Magnetofaba australis IT-1: one gene and its partner. The protein of the gene in region 1 binds, or shares a complex with, the protein of each later gene. Links are inferred from orthologs where the notes say so. Each region holds a gene or a part of one and is shown in the gene's direction. Other genes may lie near its edges. The genes, in order: uvrA and mfd.

Region 1 (3,723 bases):
AGCAGCGCACGTTGGTTGCACAGGGCGGCGATGCGGCGGTTGAGCGCGGCCTCGCCGGTGGCGGCGAACACCAGCGTCCAGCGCGGCGCGGCGTTTAGCAGCGTCTCATGGAAGGGGATCCGCCGCAGCGTTCCGCCCCAGGCGGCGGCCTGTTGCTGAATCCCGGCGTCGATCTGCGGCGCCGCCACGGTGATGCGCGCGCCGCACTCCGCCAGGCCGTTCAGTTTGCGCCGCGCCACCTGCCCGCCGCCCACAATCAGCACCGCTCGATCCGTCAGATTCAACTCCGCCATATATTGCGACATGGGCTTTCCTTGCGCTGAACCGCCTTTTCGGGGTTCAATTGTCTGTTTGCGGTTGGGGCTGAGTTAGGAAAGTGGGGCTGTATTTGGGGGAAAGTTGTTGGGAAATATAAGATATTGAGGGCTGCGCCCTCAAACTCCCCGGAAGATCAACAGCCAAACCGTGGGGCGCCGCCCCACACCCCGCTGGGGGCGCGGCCCCCAGACCCCGGAAAATCGCGCCAGTGAATGCCGCGATTTTCCACCTGTCCAGTTTGCGCCCCAATCCCACTGCTGTGCTCATCATTTAACTTTTTATGCGCTTGTGCGCAATTCAGCCGGTGCTGTCATGTCTGAAAAACATATCGTTATTCGCGGCGCCCGCGAACACAATCTCAAGAATGTCAATCTCGAGATTCCACGCAACGCCCTGACCGTCATCACCGGCGTCTCTGGTTCAGGCAAATCCTCGCTCGCCTTCGACACCCTCTCGGCGGAGGGACAACGCCGCTATGTGGAGTCGCTCTCGGCCTACGCGCGGCAGTTCCTGGCCATGCAGAACAAACCCGACGTCGACAGCATCGACGGTCTGGCCCCCTCCATCGCCATCGAACAGAAGAGCACCAGCCGCAACCCGCGCTCCACCGTGGGCACCATCACCGAGATCTACGACTACCTGCGCCTGCTCTATGCGCGCATCGGCCAACCCTACTGCCATAGCTGCGGCAAGCCCATCGAGTCGCAGACCGTCAGTCAGATGGTGGATGCGGTGATGGAGCTGCCGGAGCGCTCAAAACTCCTTTTGCTGTCGCCCATCGTGCGCGGCCGCAAGGGCGAATACAAGAAGGAGCTGGCGGCGCTGCGCAAAGAGGGCTTCGCGCGGGTGGTGATCGATGGCGAAACCTATGACATGGACGACCTGCCCACGCTGAATAAAAAGGTCAAGCACACCATCGAGATTCTGGTGGATCGCCTGATCGTCAAGCCGGGCATCGAAACCCGTCTGGCCGACTCCCTGGAGACCGCGCTGAAGATGGCCGACGGCGTGGCGCGGGTGGAGATCCTCGGCGATGAGAGCAAAGATTGGCTCTTCTCGGAAAAGAACGCCTGCTCCGACTGCAACATCTCCTATCCCGAGATCGAACCGCGCCTGTTCTCCTTCAACAACCCCTTCGGCGCCTGCCCCAGTTGCGACGGACTGGGCGCCCAGGAGTACTTCGATCCGGCGCTGATCGTGCCCAATGACGACCTCTCCCTGCGTGATGGCGCGGTGGCGCCGTGGTCCAAACCCTCCCAGCGCATCGCCCAGGAGCAGCTCTACACCGTCGCCGACCACTTTGACATCGACGTCAATCTGCCCTGGCGCGAGTTGCCCGAAACCTTCCGCGATATCGTTCTGCACGGCTCGGGGGAGGAGAAGATCCGCTTCAAATATCATGGCTTCCGTCGTCGCGCCACCTCTCAGCGGCCGTGGGATGGGGTGATCCCCATGCTGCAGCGGCGCTATCTGGAGACCGACTCCGACGACATTCGCGAGGATCTGGGCAAGTTCCGCGACGCCTCGCCCTGCCCGGTGTGCAATGGCAGGCGTCTGCGCAAAGAGGCGCTGCACGTGCGCGTGGGGCAGGAGGATATCGCCGGGCTCACCGCGCTGCCGCTGCGCGAGGCGATGCGCTACTGCGAAGATCTCAACATGACCCCCAAGCAGGCCGCCATCGCCGAGCGCATCCTCAAGGAGGTGCTGGACCGGTTGGGCTTTCTGGTGGCGGTGGGGCTGGACTATCTGACCTTGGATCGCGCCGCCGGGACGCTGTCGGGCGGCGAGGCGCAGCGCATCCGTCTGGCCAATCAGATCGGCTCGGGGCTGGTGGGGGTGCTGTACATCCTCGACGAACCCTCCATCGGTCTGCACCAGCGCGATAACCAGCGCCTGCTGGACACCCTGGTAAAGCTGCGCGATCTGGGCAATACGGTGGTGGTGGTGGAGCACGACGAGGACGCCATTCGCACCGCCGACTTCGTGGTGGATATGGGCCCCGGCGCGGGCGAGCATGGCGGCGCGGTGGTGGCGTGCGGCTCGCCGGCGGAGATCGCCGCTCACCCGGAGTCGCTCACCGGGCTCTATCTGTCCAAAGCATTCAATATTCTGCCGCCGGAGCAGCGCCGCAAGCCTGATCCCAAGCGTGTGGTTGAACTGAAAAACGTCACCACCCACAACCTGCAAGCGGTCTCCACCCAGATCCATCTGGGGCTGCTCACCTGCGTCACCGGCGTCTCCGGTTCGGGCAAATCGAGTCTGATTCTGGACACCCTCTATCCGGCGTTGGCCCAGCGTCTCAACGGCTCGCGGGTGCCGTCGGGACAGTTCGAGCGCATCACCGGTCTGGAGCAGTTGGATAAGGTGATCCATATGGATCAATCCCCCATTGGCCGCACGCCGCGCTCCAACCCCGCCACCTACACCGGCCTGTTCACCCCCATTCGCGAACTGCTGGCGGGCACGCCGGAGGCGCGCGCGCGGGGCTATCAGTCGGGCCGCTTCAGCTTCAACGTCAAAGGCGGCCGCTGCGAGGCGTGCGCAGGCGACGGTTTGATCAAAATCGAAATGCACTTCCTGCCCGACGTCTTCGTCGAGTGTGATATCTGCCACGGCGCCCGCTATAACCGCGAGACGCTGCAGATCCACTACAAGGGCAAGAACATCGCCGAGATTCTGGAACTGACGGTGGAGGAGGGGCTGGCGTTCTTCGACGCCATCCCCGCCATTCGCGGGCGCTTGCAGACCTTGCTGGATGTCGGCCTGGGCTACATGCGTCTGGGGCAGTCGGCCACCACCCTCTCCGGCGGCGAGGCGCAGCGGGTGAAGATCGCCCGCGAACTCTCCAAGCGCGCCACCGGGCGCACCCTCTATATCCTCGACGAGCCCACCACCGGATTGCACTTCGACGACATCCGCAAACTGGTGGAGGTGTTGCAGCGGTTGGCCGACACCGGCAATACGGTGGTGATCATTGAGCACAATCTGGATGTGATCAAATGCGCCGACTGGCTCATCGATCTGGGGCCGGAGGGGGGCTCTGGCGGCGGGCGCATCATCGCCGAGGGGACGCCGGAGCAGGTGGCCGCCAACGCCGGTTCCTGGACCGGGCGCTATCTGGAGCCGTTGCTCAAATAGGCGTTTTCCTGATACGCCGCACACAGGGCGTGAATGCGCATAAATTCAGTGCAGAATCAGCCTAAAAAATAGGCAGCGCATAGCTTTTGGGCGATCGCGATATGCACAAAAAAGTGTCAGGAATGTAAAAAACCTGATATTTCAGTATGTAACAAAGTGGCACGGGGTTTGATAATAGGAGATCAACGCGGCAAAGCGCCGCAAGACGTCGAAAGGGGCGTGGATCTCCCAAATGGCACACCGCACTCACTCGGGTTCGCCATTTCG
Region 2 (4,472 bases), on another replicon or contig:
AAAACCCGCTGTGTTGAACGACTGAGCTTACGTTTTGACATCAAGAAGGCCGACGCCGAGGCGATGTTTGAAAAGGTCAACGCCGAGCGCAACGAATTCGTGCGCAATCTCTACAAGGCCCATGTGACCGATCATCACTTCTATGACATGACCATCAACAGCGATGTGTTCGCCCCCGAGCAGGTGGTGAAGCTGGCCACCCGGGCCATGGACGAGATGGGGTTCGAGATCCCCAAGAAGAAACGCAAAGGCTAAAACTCTCGGCGCGCCGCCGGGGCGTGAATAACCCCGGCGGCGCGTCATCCAAGAGGTTGAACGATCCGAAACGACCGCAGCCAAACGCACGCATCCGCTTGCGTATGGGCTGCGGTTTTCCTGTTGCTGATATCGATAACACGATTTCTGAAATCCGCTATGACCGACGCGCCGCTCTCTCCCGTTCTCGCCCCTCTGCGCCAAGCGCTGGATCGCCAATCGCCCCTGTTGGGGCGCGCGCCACTGAGCGCCGGGGCGTGGTTGGGCGCCATGCTGGCGGACCAGTCCGATGCGCCGGTGGTGATGGTCGCTCCCACCAGCGCCCGCGCCGAGGCGCTGCAGCGGGAGGTGATCTACTTTGCGCAGAAGCTGACGCCGACGCTGCCGATCCATGTTTTTCCCGCCTGGGAGACGCTGCCGTTTGAGCGTCTGTCGCCCTATGGGCCGCTGGTGGGCGAGCGACTGGCCACGCTGTTCCGCATTGCGCAGATGGGCGGCGACGGACCGCTCTTCTCCGGCGATGACGCCGGACGCGCGCGGGCGCTGATCATCACCACCCCGGCGGCGCTGATGCAGCGGCTGATGCCTAAGAAGACCCTGCTGGCGCATGGGTTCGCCTTGGCGGTGGGGGATCAGATGGATCTGCCGCGCTTCCGCGAATTCCTCACCCGCAGCGGCTATCTCTCGGTGGCGCAGGTCTCCGAACCGGGGGAATTCGCCGTGCGCGGCGGCATCATCGACTTCTATCCCCCCGGCGCCAGCGAGCCGGTGCGGGTGGATCTGTTCGGCGATGAGGTGGAGCGGCTACGGCTGTTCGACCCGGTGACCCAGCGCTCGCTGGACCCCATTCCGCATATTGAAGCCCTGCCGGTGCGCGAGGCGTTGCTCACCGCCGACGCCATCACCCGTTTTCGCACCAACTACCGTGAAGCGTTTGGCGGTCAGGCCGCCGAAGATGAGATCTATCGCGAGATCTCCCAAGGTCTGCCGGTGCCGGGCATGGAGCGCTATCTGCCGATGTTCTATGACGCGGCGGATGACTTCTTCGACTATCTGCCCGCAGGCAGCGCGCTGCTGATTGAGGAGGCGTCCTGGGAGCAGGTGATCGAGCGTGAACGGGAGATCATCGAGCGCCATCAGATCGCCTCGGAGTCCGGTCCCGCCTCGCGCTGTCCGGAGCAGGACGCGCTCTATCTGAGTCAGGTGGAGCTCAAGGAGCGGCTGGCCAGGTTTTCCCACCTGACCCTGCATCCCGAGGCGGGCGAGGGGGAGAACGCTGGTTTCCATGCGCTGCCCAACTTCCACGATGACGAACAGGCCAAGGAGTCGCCGGGGGATATTCTGGCGCGGGTGGCCAAATCCATCGACTCCCAGGCCCGGCGCGGACGCCGCGCGGTGCTGGCGGTGCGCACCGTCAGTCAGCGTGAACGGCTGCGCGAGTTGCTGGCCGACCACGATATTCTCACCAATGACGCCGACTCCTGGCGCGACGCCCTGACCGCCCCGCGCGGGGCGGTGCTGCTGACTCTGGGCGATGTGGCGCAGAGCTTCTCCCACCCCGAGGCGGAGCTGGCGCTGATCACCGAGGACGCCATCTTTGGCGAGCGCATCCGTCGCCGCAAGGTGGATCGCCGCTATCTGGATCAGCTCATCGCCAGCTTCTCGGACTTGGCCGAGGGCGATCCGGTGGTGCACGCCGACCACGGCGTGGGGCGTTTTGGCGGGTTGCATACTCTGAAACTGGGGGAGCTGCAGAACGAATTCCTGCTGATTCGCTACGCCGATGACGACCGCCTCTACGTGCCGGTGGAGGATCTGGATCAGGTGGGCAAGCACGCTGGGGGCGAGGATGTGCCCCTGGACAAGCTGGGCTCCAAGCGCTGGAAGCGTGCCAAGAAGCGCGCGCGCAAGAAGATTCTGGAGATGGCGCAGGAGCTGGTGGCGCTGCAGGCCCAACGCGAATCGCGTCCGGGCTTCCAGTACAGCGGCCCTGATGCGCTGTATCAGGAGTTCGCCGCCACCTTCCCCTACGAGGAGACCGACGACCAGGGCGCGGCCATCGAAGCGGTGCTGGGGGATATGGCCGGGCCACGCCCAATGGATCGACTGGTGTGCGGCGATGTGGGCTTCGGCAAGACCGAAGTGGCGCTGCGCGCGGCGTTCCGCGCCGCCATGGATGGGCGGCAGGTGGCGGTGCTGGCGCCCACCACCATTCTGGCCCATCAGCACTATGAGAACTTCGCCAAACGTCTGGCGGGCTATCCGCTGAAGATCGGCAGTCTGTCGCGCTTCCGCACCCCCAAGGAGCAGAAGACGGTGGTGGACGGCCTGGGCCGCGGCGAAGTGGACGTGGTGGTGGGCACCCATCGTCTGTTGCAGAAGGACATAAAATTCAAGGATCTGGGCCTGCTGGTGGTGGATGAGGAGCAGCGCTTTGGCGTCACCCACAAGGAGCGCATCAAACAGATGCGCGCCGATGTGGACATCCTCACCCTCACCGCCACCCCCATTCCGCGCACCTTGAACATGGCCATGGCGGGGCTCCGCGACATCTCCATCATCGCCACGCCTCCGGCTGACCGCTTGGCCATTCGCACTATCGTCACCCATTACGACAAGCAGCAGGTGCGCGAGGCGGTGCTGCGCGAACTCTATCGCGGCGGCCAGGTGTTCTATCTGCACAATCAGGTCAGCGACATCGACAAGAAGGCGGCAGAACTGGGCGAGTTGATCCCCGAAGCGCGGGTGGGCGTGGCCCACGGGCAGATGAAGGAGAGCGAGCTGGAGCGCGTGATGATGGCGTTCTACAAGCAGACCTTCAACATTCTGGTGTGCACCACCATCATCGAAAACGGCGTGGATATCCCCACCGCCAACACCATCATCATCGACCGCGCCGACAAGTTCGGTCTGGCGCAGCTACACCAGTTGCGCGGTCGGGTGGGGCGCTCCAAACACCGCGCCTACGCCTATCTGCTGGTGCCGCACAAGCGCAAGATCAGCAACGATGCGGAAAAACGGCTGGCGGCGCTGGAGTCGTTGGGCGATCTGGGCGCAGGCTTCATGCTGGCCACCCACGATCTGGAGATTCGCGGCGCGGGCAATATCCTCGGCGACGAGCAGTCGGGTCAGATCCGCGAGGTGGGTTTTGAACTCTATAATCAGATGTTGCAGGAGGCGGTGGAAGCGCTCAAAGCGGGCAAGCCGCTGCCCAAGGTCGACGCCGATGACGCCGACGAGAGTGACGACGAGCAGATCCACCCGGTGATCAATCTGCACATGTCCACCTTCATCCCGGAAGCTTACGTGCCCGACGTGCACCAGCGTCTGACCCTGTATAAGCGCATCGCCGAGATGCACAACGCCGATGAGTTGGGCGAAATGCGCGCCGAACTGGAGGATCGCTTCGGGCCGCTGCCGCCTTCGGTATTGAACTTGCTCGAGGTGATGCAGATCAAGCGGCAGTGCGTGGCGCTGAAGATTCTCAAACTGGAGGCCGGGCCCAAGGGCGGCAGCATTAAATTCCACCCGGAACCGGCCATCGACACCGCCAAGCTGCTGGATATGATTCGTAAAGGGGGCGGGCAGAACCGTTTTGACGCCGCCTCGCACACATTGGGGCTGCGCAATCGTGACTGGAGCGGCGAGCGCGAACGTCTGCAGGGGATTCGCGAGGCGCTGGCGGCGCTGGCGCCCAACGCCCCCGCCAAGGCTCCGCGCAAGGCGTAGCGCAGGACGGCTGCGGCGTCAGACATTGTGCCTGCGCGGCTTTGCCGCCAGAATGGGCGCATGAATTTTGTGGTGAACAGGGGAGCGTGCATGATCAGTCGGCGCAATCGGTGGGGTATGGGCCTGTTGGCGTTGGCCGGGAGCGTGTTGAGCGTCTCTGCGGCCAATGCATTGACCCTCTCTGCGCCCATGAACCTCTCCAGCCTGGGCGAGCCGCTGCGCTTCTATTGCGAAATTCGCGACGCCGATGCCAAAGAGATGAGCGCGCTGCGCAAGCCGGGCTTTTTCCGCTTCGCCAACGCCGACGCCTATAACGAATTGAGCATGCGCCGTCCCACCGCTCTGGCCGGGGCGCAACTGCAGGTGGAGCAGGTGGCCGACGGTGGCTGGGTGTTGGTGGCGCGCGGGGTGGTGCCGGTCAAAGAGCCGCTGATCACCACCCTGGTGAGCTATTCTCTCGGCCCCCATGAGGCGGTGCAGGAGTTGGT

Evidence for each region.
Region 2: the proteins of uvrA (region 1) and mfd are in contact, whole or in part, in a crystal structure (PDB 4DFC), measured with the Escherichia coli proteins. The link is inferred for Magnetofaba australis IT-1 from one-to-one orthologs.

What each region holds. Positions count from the first base shown.
Region 1 is NZ_LVJN01000020.1:63,785-67,507, forward strand. The notes cover bases 242-3,656. They hold uvrA (excinuclease ABC subunit UvrA), read left to right. Parts: upstream 242-630; coding sequence 631-3,456; downstream 3,457-3,656. Other genes in these bases: MAIT1_RS12585 (precorrin-2 dehydrogenase/sirohydrochlorin ferrochelatase family protein), read right to left, coding at 242-305. In the rest of the region: more of MAIT1_RS12585, read right to left, coding at 1-241. UniProt on the Escherichia coli protein: The UvrABC repair system catalyzes the recognition and processing of DNA lesions. UvrA is an ATPase and a DNA-binding protein. A damage recognition complex composed of 2 UvrA and 2 UvrB subunits scans DNA for abnormalities.
Region 2 is NZ_LVJN01000018.1:270,740-275,211, forward strand. What follows is about bases 21-4,184. They hold mfd (transcription-repair coupling factor), read left to right. Parts: upstream 21-414; coding sequence 415-3,984; downstream 3,985-4,184. Other genes in these bases: MAIT1_RS07390 (cytidylate kinase-like family protein), read left to right, coding at 21-255; MAIT1_RS07400 (FimV/HubP family polar landmark protein), read left to right, coding at 4,075-4,184. In the rest of the region: more of MAIT1_RS07390, read left to right, coding at 1-20; more of MAIT1_RS07400, read left to right, coding at 4,185-4,472. UniProt on the Escherichia coli protein: Couples transcription and DNA repair by recognizing RNA polymerase (RNAP) stalled at DNA lesions. Mediates ATP-dependent release of RNAP and its truncated transcript from the DNA, and recruitment of nucleotide excision repair machinery to the damaged site.